DNA from 2 places in the Pedococcus sp. P2_E5 genome. Region 2 is predicted to be linked to the other one. Evidence: predicted binding sites of a transcription regulator. Region 2 holds the regulator's gene; the other holds the start of a gene.
What was found. The regulator LexA, encoded in region 2, represses DNA repair genes until DNA is damaged. The targets are predictions, from matches to a motif close to TCGAACANNTGTTCGA.
Positions count from the first base shown of each region.

Region 1: a site for LexA is predicted at 4,119-4,134, ahead of AC1DVZ_RS04945 (HNH endonuclease signature motif containing protein). Genes of this name have one in related genera too.

Region 1 is NZ_JBFUEP010000010.1:33,899-39,791, reverse strand. It holds gene AC1DVZ_RS04960 (LLM class flavin-dependent oxidoreductase) at 1-476, shown strand, start outside; gene AC1DVZ_RS04955 (hypothetical protein) at 575-1,654, opposite strand; gene rpe (ribulose-phosphate 3-epimerase) at 1,747-2,403, shown strand; gene AC1DVZ_RS04945 (HNH endonuclease signature motif containing protein) at 2,510-4,111, opposite strand; FMN riboswitch at 4,417-4,545, shown strand; gene ribD (bifunctional diaminohydroxyphosphoribosylaminopyrimidine deaminase/5-amino-6-(5-phosphoribosylamino)uracil reductase RibD) at 4,672-5,697, shown strand; gene AC1DVZ_RS04935 (riboflavin synthase) at 5,697-5,893, shown strand, end outside.
Region 2 is NZ_JBFUEP010000046.1:22,740-28,632, reverse strand. It holds gene AC1DVZ_RS15385 (NAD-dependent protein deacetylase) at 1-179, shown strand, start outside; gene AC1DVZ_RS15380 (class I SAM-dependent methyltransferase) at 307-975, opposite strand; gene AC1DVZ_RS15375 (N-acetyltransferase family protein) at 994-1,533, shown strand; gene AC1DVZ_RS15370 (DUF4259 domain-containing protein) at 1,603-2,016, shown strand; gene AC1DVZ_RS15365 (hypothetical protein) at 2,021-2,203, opposite strand; gene lexA (transcriptional repressor LexA) at 2,410-3,135, opposite strand; gene AC1DVZ_RS15355 (LysM peptidoglycan-binding domain-containing protein) at 3,424-3,822, shown strand; gene AC1DVZ_RS15350 (hypothetical protein) at 3,930-4,427, shown strand; gene AC1DVZ_RS15345 (winged helix DNA-binding domain-containing protein) at 4,491-5,642, opposite strand; gene AC1DVZ_RS15340 (SRPBCC family protein) at 5,732-5,893, shown strand, end outside.

The DNA.
Region 1 (5,893 bases), on a different contig from region 2:
ACGTCTTCGCGCACCACTTCTCGGGGCGCGGTACGGCGGCGGCCCTCGACCTCTACCGCAGTGGCTACACCCCTTCGGCCGCGCACCCCGAGCCACGCACCTTCCTCACGGTCAACGTCGTGGTGGCGCCCACCCAGGCCGACGCCGAGCGACTCACCCTGCCGAACCTCGCATCGATGGTGGCGCTGCGGTCCGGCGGGCCACTGACCCCTCAGCCGCTCGTCGAGCAGGCAGAGGAGTCCGGCATCGCGGACGGCCACCGCAGCCTTGCCGCCGAGATGCGTCAGCGGTGGGTCGTGGGCACCCCGGATGCCGTCGCCGAGGAGCTCACCGCCCTCGCCGCCGAGTACGACGTCGACGAGGTGATGGTGCACCCGGTCGCCGGAGCCGTGGTCGGCACGCCCGCGGGCCTCGCCCCGGCCCGCGAGGCGACCCTGGCGCTGTTGGCCGACGCGCTCGGTCAGCAGGCAGCGTAGGCCGGGGGCAGCACTCCTCGGCAGGGTCGGCCCAGCATTGGTCGGCAGGGTCGGCCCAGCATTGGTCGGCAGGCGGCGTAGCCAGAGCCGCGCGGACGTCAGCTGTACGTGCCGAGGCGGCGGAGGACCTCGTCGATGACGTCGACCTGGGGGCGCTCTCCAAGGGCCTCGTGCATCGCCCTGGCTCGACGAAGGTGCGTGCCGGCGTCCGGTCGCGCCAGGTGGACGCCGACCATGCCGATCGCTCGCTCGAGGGCCGCGTCGACAGCCGGCGAGGCCATGGTCTGGGCGTGGCCCCGCGCTGCAGTCAGGGCCGCGTCGGCCGCGCGCTCGTCGCCCGTGAGGGCGTGTGCCTCCGCGAGGTTCAGCTCGACCAGTGCGATCCCCGGGGCGTTGTCCGGCCTGATCGTGAGCATTTCCCTGGCGGTACTGATCCTTCGGACCGCCTCGCCACCGTCTCCGCGGTGCAGCGCTGCCTGCCCGAGGTGCAGCTCGCAGTAGCCGGCGTCGACCTCGTGCGCAGCCAGCTCGGAACCCAGGTACAGCCTCTGGGCCTCGCGCACGAGGGCCTCGCCCTCGACCAGTCGCTGGCGCCGGATGTGCAGCTCGCCGAGGATGCGACGGCGTCCGGCGTCCTCGTCGGGATCAGCGTCGGGGACGGCGAGAAGGCGCAGCGCCACCACGTCGTCGCCCGTCTCCATCGCCACCTGCGCGCGCAGGTGGCGGACGATCCCAGGGGTCGGGTTCTCTCCGAGAACAGCAGCAGCGTCAAGGTAGCGACCGAGCCCGATCAGCGCGCCACCGCGCAGCATCAGGTCCATGTCCCCGAGGCTGGGTCGCAGTCGAGCGGGTAGCACCGGGTGGTCGAGGAGCTGCAGGGTCCGGGCGTACAGCCCGGTGAGCAAGGCACTCGTGGCGCGGACCCGGTTCCCTGCCACCCGGTACGGCCAAGGCGGCTGAGGGTGGTCCAGGACCTGTCCATGGTGGCCCAGCAGGAGCAGGCGGTTCATGTCGGCGAGCATGCGTCTGGCAATCCGGTCGGTGACCGCAGCCCAGCCGACGGCTGCAACGGAGAGCGTGAGCAGCACGATGCCCAGCGCCCCGAGTGCCCCGAGTCCCTCGAGCGCCCCGAGCGCCCTGAGTCCCTCGAGCGTCCCGAGTCCCCCGAGTGCCCGCATGGGGCCGATTGTGCAGGCCGACACGGCGGTGCGTCCCGTGGTCATGCTGGGCCCATCCGTTCGGACGATGCCACGCCGATAGGGTTGGCGCCGTGCAGATCTCGCCGAGCATCCTGTCCGCCGACTTCGCGAACCTCGAGAGCGAGCTGGGTCGCATCGCCAATGCCGACTGGGCCCACGTCGACGTGATGGACGGTCACTTCGTGCCCAACCTCACCCTCGGCCTGCCTGTCGTCGAGGCCCTCGCGAAGGTGAGCCCGATCCCGCTCGACTGCCACCTGATGATCGACGACCCCGACCGGTGGGCCCCGATGTACGCCGAGGCGGGTGGCGCGTCCGTGACGTTCCACATCGAGGCCGCTCGCGACCCGCGCGCCCTGGCGAAGAACCTCCGCGCCCTGGGTGCCCGGGCGGGGATGGCCATCAAGCCGGGCACCCCGTTCGCGCCCTACGAGGACCTCCTGCCCGACCTGGACATGGTGCTCGTCATGACGGTGGAGCCGGGTTTCGGGGGGCAGTCCTTCATGGCGGACCAGATGTCGAAGGTTGCCCAGGTCCGCGAGGCGGTCCGGCGCGTCGGTGGGGAGGTCTGGGTGCAGGTCGACGGGGGAGTGTCGGCCAAGACCATCGAGGAGTGCGCCGAAGCAGGAGCCGACGTGTTCGTCGCCGGGTCGGCCGTCTACGGTGCCGAGGACGCAGCCGCGGCCGTGGACGAGCTGCGCGCCCTGGCGACGACCCACGCCCACTGAGCTGACCGGCATACCCCTCGGTCCCGGCGGTGTCGTTGAGGGTTCCGGCGGTGTCGTAGACGGTCCCGGGGGTGGCGTTGAGAGTGCCGGCGGTGTCGTCGAGCCGTCAGCCGGACTCGTCCCAGCGGCGGATCGCGTCGAAGGGGTCACGCTCGACCACTGCTGGGCCGGCACCTGACCTCTCGGGTGCGCCCACGACCAGGCGCAGTCGTGGCGTGAAGGTGTCCCTGAGCTCGCGATCGGAGGGAATCTCGATCTCGGCCCAGCAAGCTCGTTCTCCCGACGGCGGTCGGTAGGTCGTGGCCCTGTCGTCGCGCTCGCGCGAGCCCACGTCAGGTGGCGCGAGCTCGTCAGGCCCCGGGGGTCGCAACCGGTGCCCGTACCGATTCACGACGACGAGCCCATCGTGGCGAGTGGGGTCACCGGTGATGGTGAAGTCTCCCCGATCGATGGCGTCGTGGTGGAACGGACAGAGGCTGATCTGGTTGTCGTCGTCGGTGGCACCACCCTCGGCCCACTCGGCGAGGTGGTGGATCTCGACGAACCGAGTGGCGGTACATCCTGGGAACCGACATCCGCGATCGCGGTCCTCGATCAGCCTGCGTGAGCGCCGGGGGAGGATGCGCATCGTCCGGCCGACGCTGATCGGCCGCCCCTGCGTCTCCCACACCGGTTGGAGGACGCCATCGCTGAGGAACCGCTCGACGAGCCGGGTCGGGATGGCGCTGCCGCCGTTGATCCAGGCGCCGTCCGTGTCCAGGTGGACGTAGACGCGGTAGTGGCTGGCGCGGCTCGTGGAGGCGACGCCGGCCAAGGACCGGTGCGCGATCTCCGCGAGGGCATCGGCGTAGGTGGGCCGGGTGGCGCGGGGCTCACTCACACCCGCCACAGGGTCCACAGCCACAGGGTCCACAGCCACAGGGTCCGCCCCCAGAGGGTCCGCCCCCAGAGGGTCCTCCGCCGGAGGGTGCCCCGCTGCTGGATCTGTCGCTGTCGGGTCTGGCGTCGCAGCGTCGGCGGTGGCCGCCCGGTCACCGTCCCGCTGCTGGAGGAACAGGGCGTCCTTGGCTTCCTTGACGGCCTGTTCGACGAGCGCTCCGATCGTCGCGGGCGCGCTGTAGCGGAGCTGGAACCGGCCATCTCGGTCGTAGTGCATGGAGATCTCGGGTTTGGCACACGCACGACGCTCGGACTCGCTCTTCCGGCCGCTCGGGTGGTCGAGCGCGACCGGATCCGGCGGGGAGTCAGGTGACGCGGACTCGGGTGACGCGGACTCCACCTCGGCTGCCGGGTCGTGGAACGCGTGTCGGCCCACGACCCGTCGCAGCTGGGGGACCGTGGCGTGCCTGGCCAGGTGGGTCATCGACGCCTGGTGGGTGGCCGGCACGTGGTGAGCCACGACTGCTGCCGCGTCGAGCGACAGCTCACCAGCGCTGACGGCCGCGGCTGCGTCCGGAAGCTCAGCGCGTCGTCGGGCGACGGCGACGACGTCGCGGGCGTGCGCGGGGGACAGCCCTGCTCGGACCGTGAAGTAGTGCTCGGGGGAGCGGAAACCGCCATCACCCCAATGACCACCCTCGATCAGCTCGGCAGCGATGTCGACGAGCTCGGCGTGCGCCCGGTTGAGCCGCCCGGCCACCATCGCCGTGCGGGTCCAGAGGTCCTGCTGGACCTCTCCGCGCTCCATGGCGATCGAACTCGACGACATGGCCCTATCGTACACGTGTTCGAATGTGCGATCAAGGCCATCCACAACCAATTCCGTTGTGGCGCAAGCCATCTCGTTCTCGATCGATGTCAGAGGTGTGTGGTAGCGGGCTCCTGCTACCTCGGCCCTCCTTCACGAATGCGCCACCGGCAATCCGTCATGGGCACGGAATCTCACGGTCGCCGACGTGCGTGGGCTCTTCGGCCGATGTGGTGTACCCGCGGGCCGGCCGGCCGGACGTTCGTGAGGACCGTCACGCGGACCGGGCGGCGCGCACCCCGCCGCCCTGCGGCATACTGGAACCTGACGTGCTCCGGGGTCGGTGTAATTCCGAACCGGCGGTGACAGTCCGCGACCCGACCGCAGCCAGCGGCCGGTTGACTGGGTGGAACTCCCAGACCGACGGTGAAAGTCCGGATGGTAGGCAGCACGCGACAGCGGGACCAGTGGGTTCGCAGTGCGGCAGTTGCCGACCCTGCGGCCCGAATTCTCGCCAGCAGCAGGCCAGCCTGCACGCCCCCCGGAGCTCAACCGAGACGGTTTCGAGCAAGGGCAGGACAGTGACTCAGCAATCCGCGGGCGACACGGCGATGATGCGCCGTGCCCTGGGGCTGGCCGCCCACGGTCCCCGGGCCAACCCCAACCCTCGCGTCGGGTGCGTGCTCGCGGACGCCGCCGGCAACGTCGTGGCAGCCGGCTGGCACCGCGGTGCGGGGACGCCCCACGCCGAAGCCGACGCCCTGAGCGCCGCGGGGGAGCGCGCCGCCGGGTGCACCGCCTACGTCACCTTGGAGCCCTGCAACCACAGCGGGCGCACCCAGCCCTGTGCTACCGCCCTGTATGCCGCGGGCGTGGCTCGCGTGGTGTACGCCCAGACCGACCCCAACCCGGCCGCAGCCGGCGGGGCCAAGTGGCTGCGCAGGCGGGGTGTCGCGGTGGAGGGTGGCCTCCTGGCAGACGAGGCACAGGCCCTCAACGCGACCTGGACCCACCTGGTGACCACCGGGCGCCCATGGGTGACCTGGAAGCTCGCGACCACCCTCGACGGCCGCAGCGCAGCAGCCGACGGGACGAGCCAGTGGATCACGGGGGAAGCCGCCCGGGCCGACGTCCACGAGCAGCGATCCCGGAGTGGGGCGATTCTCGTGGGCACCGGCACGGCGCTGCTCGACGACCCGCAGCTGACCGCGCGCCGCCCCGACGGCTCGCTGTACCCGGAGCAGCCGATCCGCGTGGTGATGGGCGAGCGCGACCTGCCAGCCGATGCCCGGGTCCTCGACGACGCGGCCCCCACGTGGCAGCTGCGCACGCGCGATCCCAAGGACGTCCTGTCGGCGCTCGCCGGGGCCGAGGTGCACCACCTCTGGCTCGAGGGCGGCCCCACGGTCGCCGCAGCCTTCATGGCCGCCGACCTGATCGACGAGCTCGTGGCCTACGTGGCGCCGGTCCTGTTGGGACGCGGCCGCCCGTCGGTGAGCGACCTGGGGATCACGTCGATCGACCATGCGCTCCGCCTGCAGCCCACCGACATCACCCTGATCGGTGACGACGTGCGGATCACGGCATCACTGAAGGGAACTCGCTGATGTTCACGGGAATCGTCGAAGAGCTCGGCCGCGTGGTCGCGCTCGACGCCGGCGCCGACTCGGCCCGACTGACGGTGGCCGGACCACTCGTCACCTCCGATGCGGCGCACGGCGACTCGATCGCCGTCAACGGCGTCTGCCTGACCGTCGTCGACCACGACTCCGAGCAGTTCACCGTCGACGTCATGGCCGAGAC
Region 2 (5,893 bases):
TGGGCTCGAGCCTGAAGGTCATGAGCGGCTACCGCTTCGTTCGCCGCGCCGCCGCGCTCGGCATCCCGGTCGCGATCATCACCCGCGGACCGACCCGCGGCGATGGCGAGGCCAGCGTGCAGGTCGACGCGCCGCTCGCCCCGACCCTCGAGGAACTGCTCAGCCGCCTGGCCGCCTGACCACCGCCCACCCTCGGCCTTCCGCCGGCCCGACTTCTGGCCACTGGTGGCGCATCCGACGCGCTGACGACGCAAGACACCCAGCATGGGTGGCCAGAAGTGCGGGGTGGGCGCGAGAAGTGGGGCTTCAGCCGGTCGGCCGCCTGGCCACCAGCACGACGTCGATCGCGTCACCGTCGTCCGTCGGGCGCACGTACTCCTCGCACCGCTCGATCTGCAGGTCCCCGGCCGCGGCGCGCAGCTGCTCGGGGGTGTGCAGCAGCGCCGGGTCGGACGGGCCGCCGACCCCTTCGGTCAGGTTGCGCAGCCCGTGCCCGACGACCACCAGCGCACCGCCCGGCGCCAACCAGGTCCGGGTGCGGGACACCACGTCCGAGGGCAGGTGCAGGTATGACACGAGGACGAGGTCGTAGTGCACCTGGGGCGCCGGGTGCCAGGAGCGGGCGTCCGCCACCACCCAGTCCACCCGGATCCCGCGGCTGGAAGCCTCCTTCTCGCCCTTGGCCAGACCCACGGCAGAGAAGTCGACCGCCGTGACCCGCCAGCCCTTCGCGGCAAGCCACACGGCGTGACGGCCCTCGCCGGCGCCGAGGTCGAGGGCGCGGCCGGGTGGCCAGCCACCCACGATCCGTTCCACCTCGGCGTTGGGCGTCGCGCTCCAGACGTGCGCCTGGGCGGCATACCGCTCGTCCCACAGGGCCTGGCGATCGGTGTGCCCACCGCGGTCGGGGTCGGGCAGCTTCGCGTCGCCGGCCGAGCCGGGAGCGCCGTGGCTGTGACCGTGCTCGTGGTTCATCCCCCTAGCATCGCCGATATGAGCAGCATTGCCCCGGACAGCGGCCGCGCAATCGTCGTCCGCGACGCGACGCAGGCAGACCTTCCCGCCATGGCCGCCATCTACGACGACCAGGTCCGCACCTCGGTGGCGACCTTCGACACCGAACCCCGCGGCGCGGCATACCTCGGGGAGAAGCTGGCGGCCGCCGGCGCGGGCAACGTCGGCAATGTCGTCCTCGTCGCCTGTGCGGACGAGCAGCTGCTCGGGTACGCGTTCTCCGGCGCCTTCCGCCCGCGGCCGGCCTACGACGGCACCAAGGAGGTGTCGGTCTACCTCGCGGAGGGCGCCCGCGGTCGCGGCCTCGGCCGGACCCTGTATGCCGCGCTGCTGGCGCGGCTGGACGCCGCACCTGATGTGCACACCCAGGTGGCGGTGATCGCCCTGCCCAACGACGCGAGCGTCGCGCTGCACGTGGCGTGCGGTTTCGAGCGGGTGGGCGTGCTGCGCGAGGTCGGGCACAAGTTCGGTCGTTATGTCGACACTGCCTGGTACCAACGGATGACTCCGCAAAAGTAGGGCTGGCGCGTCGCCCCGTCTCTTGGCACCCTCGAAGGAGCATCTTTCGCACGCTGTGGAGGTTGGGAGATGGGCGCCACCGGAGCCGGGCCGTTCGAGAACGACGACGCGCTCGACCTGCTCGACGAGCTCGAGGAGTCCGAGCACGAGGTACGACGCAAGAGGGTCGAGTCGGCCCTCGACCAGGTGGTTCGTGCGCGGGGGTACATCGAGGCGCCCACCATGTCGCAGGCAGTGGCGGCCGCGGTGCTCGTGGCTGCGTGTGACGACTTCGAATCCGTCGTGGGAGAACGCAATGTGCCCTGGTGGGTCGACGAGGAACCCATCGAGGTGGACGAACAGCTCGAGGAGCTCGCCACCCGGGCGCTGCACCGGGCCCTGCAGTCCGACGACAACGAGCTCTGGGAGCTGTGGGCCGACGGTGACGGCGGCGAACGCTTCGCCACGAGGATCACGCACTACCTCGACGCGCTGGGTGACTGACTGGTTACTGCCTGGGTGACTGACTGGGGGACTGACCCGTCGCCCGGCAGACCCCGAGCACCGCGTCGATCTGGTCCAGGTTCAGCTGCGAACAGGCGTGGCTCGCGGCGTCGATCAGGTCCGCGAGCAGTTCGATCTCGGATCCGAGCACCTGGTCGGTGAGATCGGGGTCGGGATGGGCCTCCATGTGTAGAGAACGGTTGGAAGAGTCGCCTGTTACGGGGCGCAGAGCAGGCAAGCCTGGGGGGCCTTCTTGAGTCCGTTCGGGTGATGGGCCATCAGCCGAACGGACGAGGCGCGAGCCGCGCTGAGCCCACAGCGGTCCGGACACACGTGTGCCGCGGAGCGCGCGAGGCGCTCCGCGGCACACGTCGCCGGGACTGAGGGTCGAGCTCAGATCCGGCGAAGCACCGCCGTGACCTTGCCGAGAATCGTGGCGTGGTCTCCGTCGATGGGGTCGAAGGCGGCGTTGTGCGGCATCAGCCACACCTTGCCGTCCTTGCGCTTGAAGGTCTTGACGGTGGCCTCGTTGTCGAGCATCGCCGCGACGATGTCGCCGTTGTCGGCCGTGGGCTGCTGGCGCACGACGACCCAGTCGCCGTCGCAGATCGCGGCCTCGATCATCGAGTCACCGACGACCTGGAGGAGGAAGAGCTGCCCCTCGCCGACGATCTGGCGGGGGAGCGGGAAGACGTCCTCCACGGTCTCCTCGGCCAGGATCGGCACGCCGGCGGCGATGCGCCCTAGCACGGGCACGTAGGTCGCGGCAGGGCGCTGGTCGCCCGACCCGGTCTCGTCGTAGGTCGCGGTCTCGTCCTCGGCCGAGGCGCCGCCGCGGTAGCCGCGCATGTCGGCGGGGGAGTCGGGCGAGACGACCTCGATCGCGCGCGGCCGGTTGGGGTCGCGGCGCAGGAAGCCCTTGCGCTCGAGGGTGGACAGCTGGTGGGCGACCGAGCTGGGGGAGGTGAGCCCCACGGCCTCGCCGATCTCGCGCAGGCTCGGCGGGTACCCGCGCCGGTCGACCGAGTTGCGGATCACCTCGAGCACCCGTCGCTGCCGGACGGTGAGCCCGTCGCCGCGATCGCGGTCGGGCAGTTCCTTGACGTTGTCGTCGCTCATGCCGCTTCCTCACTTGAGCAGTTTCGGGTGCAGGTGCAGGTCAGGTGCCGTATGCCGGGTGCTCTCCGAGGCGTTGTCAGTGCCCTCTGATGTGCTTGCGGCATGAACACAGCGTATGGCCTTCGAACGCCTGTGCCAAACATGTGTTCGACGCGTGTCTTGATTGATTCGAACATGCGTGCTAGAAATCAGTCAAGCAGTTCTTCGCACATCCGTTCGAGGAGCGCCGCACAGAACGCCACAGCAACACCAACAGCAACAACAGCGCACGCCACGATGGAGGACCTGATGAGTGCAGCAGTCGCTTGGGACGTCGCCCCCGCACCGGTGCGGGTCCCCGTTCGCCCGGCTCGCCCCCGCCTGGTCTCGGTGCCCACCGGCGCAGAGGTCGTGGTGGCTCCGGCCGCCCCGTTGCGCCTGACCCGCGCCGCTCGGCTGGCGATCACGCTCACCGTGGTCATCGCAGCCGTGGCCCTGGCGATCGCCGTGTTCTCCGGCGGCGCGTCCGCCACCGTGATCGACCACTCCACCACGGTGCAGTCCGGTCAGACGCTGTCGCAGATCGCGGTCGAGCAGCTCCCGCAGCTGTCGATGGCCGAGGCGGTCGTCCACATCCAGGTCGCCAACGACCTCACCGACAGCAACGTCCACGCCGGTCAGACGCTCCTCATCCCCGCCGTCGGCTGAAGCCCCGACGGCCGCGTGGCCTACGCGTTTTGCGCTATGCGGTGACCGTTGGCTCTACGCGCTAACCCCGATGCGGGGCGGCTGTCGCGTGTAAGACGGTGGTCGGCATGCACACCACTACACGGATGGCGGCCGCTGTGGCCGCAGCTGCCGGGGCAGCGGCCTTCTCGGTCCTCCCGGCCACCGCCGCGGCGGGAACACCCACGTCGTTCACCGTCGACACCCAGTTCGTGGACGGGCCCAGCGACATCACCGCCGCCACCGGCCCTCTCTCGTCCTGCACCGAGGTCAGGGACCTCGAGAACTTCGGCGACCTGCGGACCCACAACCAGCTCGTCTTCAGCGGGGTCAAGGAGCTCACCTGCGGCACTGCGACGGTGACCATCGGCTACACCGCCTTCATCTCCATCCCCGCGTTCCAGAACGAGAACGTGCTCCCAGCCGGCGGCGGCTTCAGGACCTTCGGGGACTGGTGGGTCATCGACTCCACGCTGGCGGGTGTGAGCTCCGGCGGCGGCAAGCTGGCGGGCGACTCCCGCACCTGCACGCGGGATGCCGGCTCAGAGGGCTGCATCACCGACACCTTCCGGGGCTTCGTCTCCTAGACGCAGACGCAGCCCGGCGCGGGGGAACCGGCGCGGGGGCACCGGCGCGGGGGAGGGTGGCGCTCAGCGGTCGGCCCGCTTCGGCCGGCGTGCGGGGTGGCCCAGCTCGCCGCCCCACAGGTGCGGGGTGCCCTCGTTCTCGACCAGGGACAGGTCGCGCCCGAGGAACCCAGCCAGCCGCTGGGCCGCGACCCTCACCTGCGTGCGCCCTCGCTTCGAGACGGCCGGAGCGAGGTGCACCTCGACCTGGACCGCATCGGGTCGCACCGTCCGCTTCCAGAGCCCGACATTGGTGCCGTCGAGCACCACGCTCGCCCAGAACGGGTCGGTGTGCTCGGCATAGGGGTGGTCGGGCAGTGCGGAGAAGTTCACCTGCGGATAGGTCAGGACCGCCTCGTCATACGTCGGGAAGAGGTATGCCGCGGGCGCGGCAGGGGAGCGCCGGCGCACCTGAGTGGGGTCGAACCAGTGCGGGATGCCGGAGATCTCCACCTCCTCCAGGTGGTCCCCGAGCTGCGCGAGGGCGGCCTTGGTGTCGCTGACCGTCAGGGTGGCCCACCGGGTGAAGTCCTTGACCGACGCAGGTCCGTGGCCGCTGAAGAACCGCCGGACCAGCTCGACCACGGCCTCGTCGCGGCTGCGCTCGGGTGTCGGCGCGATGACCTCGTCGACGAGGGCGTAGGAGTGGTGGACACCCTTCATGGGCCCCGAGCAGACCAGGCCGCGCATCTCGGCGACGATGAGCAGGTGGCCGAGCTGTTCGCCGGGCTTGATGGGGGAGCCGCGCTCGACGAAGGCCTCACCGAGCTCGGGTCGAGTCAGGAAGTGCTTGTCCTGCAACAGTTTTGCCAGCAGCTCGAACCCGTCGCCGAGACGCCTGGTGTCGTCGAGGCCGAGCTGACGGTGCCGCGCTCCCATGCTCGACAGCACCCGCGGTGAGGTGAGGGCGAGGATCCAGCGCAGGTCCTCCGGAGCGACGAAGTGCCACGTCGGCCTCAGGATGTGGGTGCGCACGAAGGCGCCGGCGTCGAACTCACGCTGCACCGCGGCATACCGGTCCTTGCGGGAGCGCATCGCGAGCGAGAAGAAGGCGTGGTCGCGCTCCTGGCTCTGCACGCAGGTGAGCAGCCGCACGGCGTCGGCGGCGCGGGGGAGCGGCGCCGAGCTGAGCCGCTGGGTGGCCAGCCGCTGGGCGAGGACGGTGGCGTGATCCATGGCGTCATCCTCTCGAATACCGATGACAGCCTCTCGAATACCGCCGCCAGCCTCTCGAATACCGCCGACAGGTGCGCGACCATGGAGGGGTGGAGCAGAGCACGACCGTCGACATCGCCGCCTCGCCGGAGCGGGTCTGGGACGTGCTCACGGACGTCGAGCACTGGTCGGACTGGACGGAGTCGGTGCGCTGGGTGCGCCGCCTCGAGGACGGACCCCTGCGGACGGGCTCGACGGCCAAGATCAGCCAG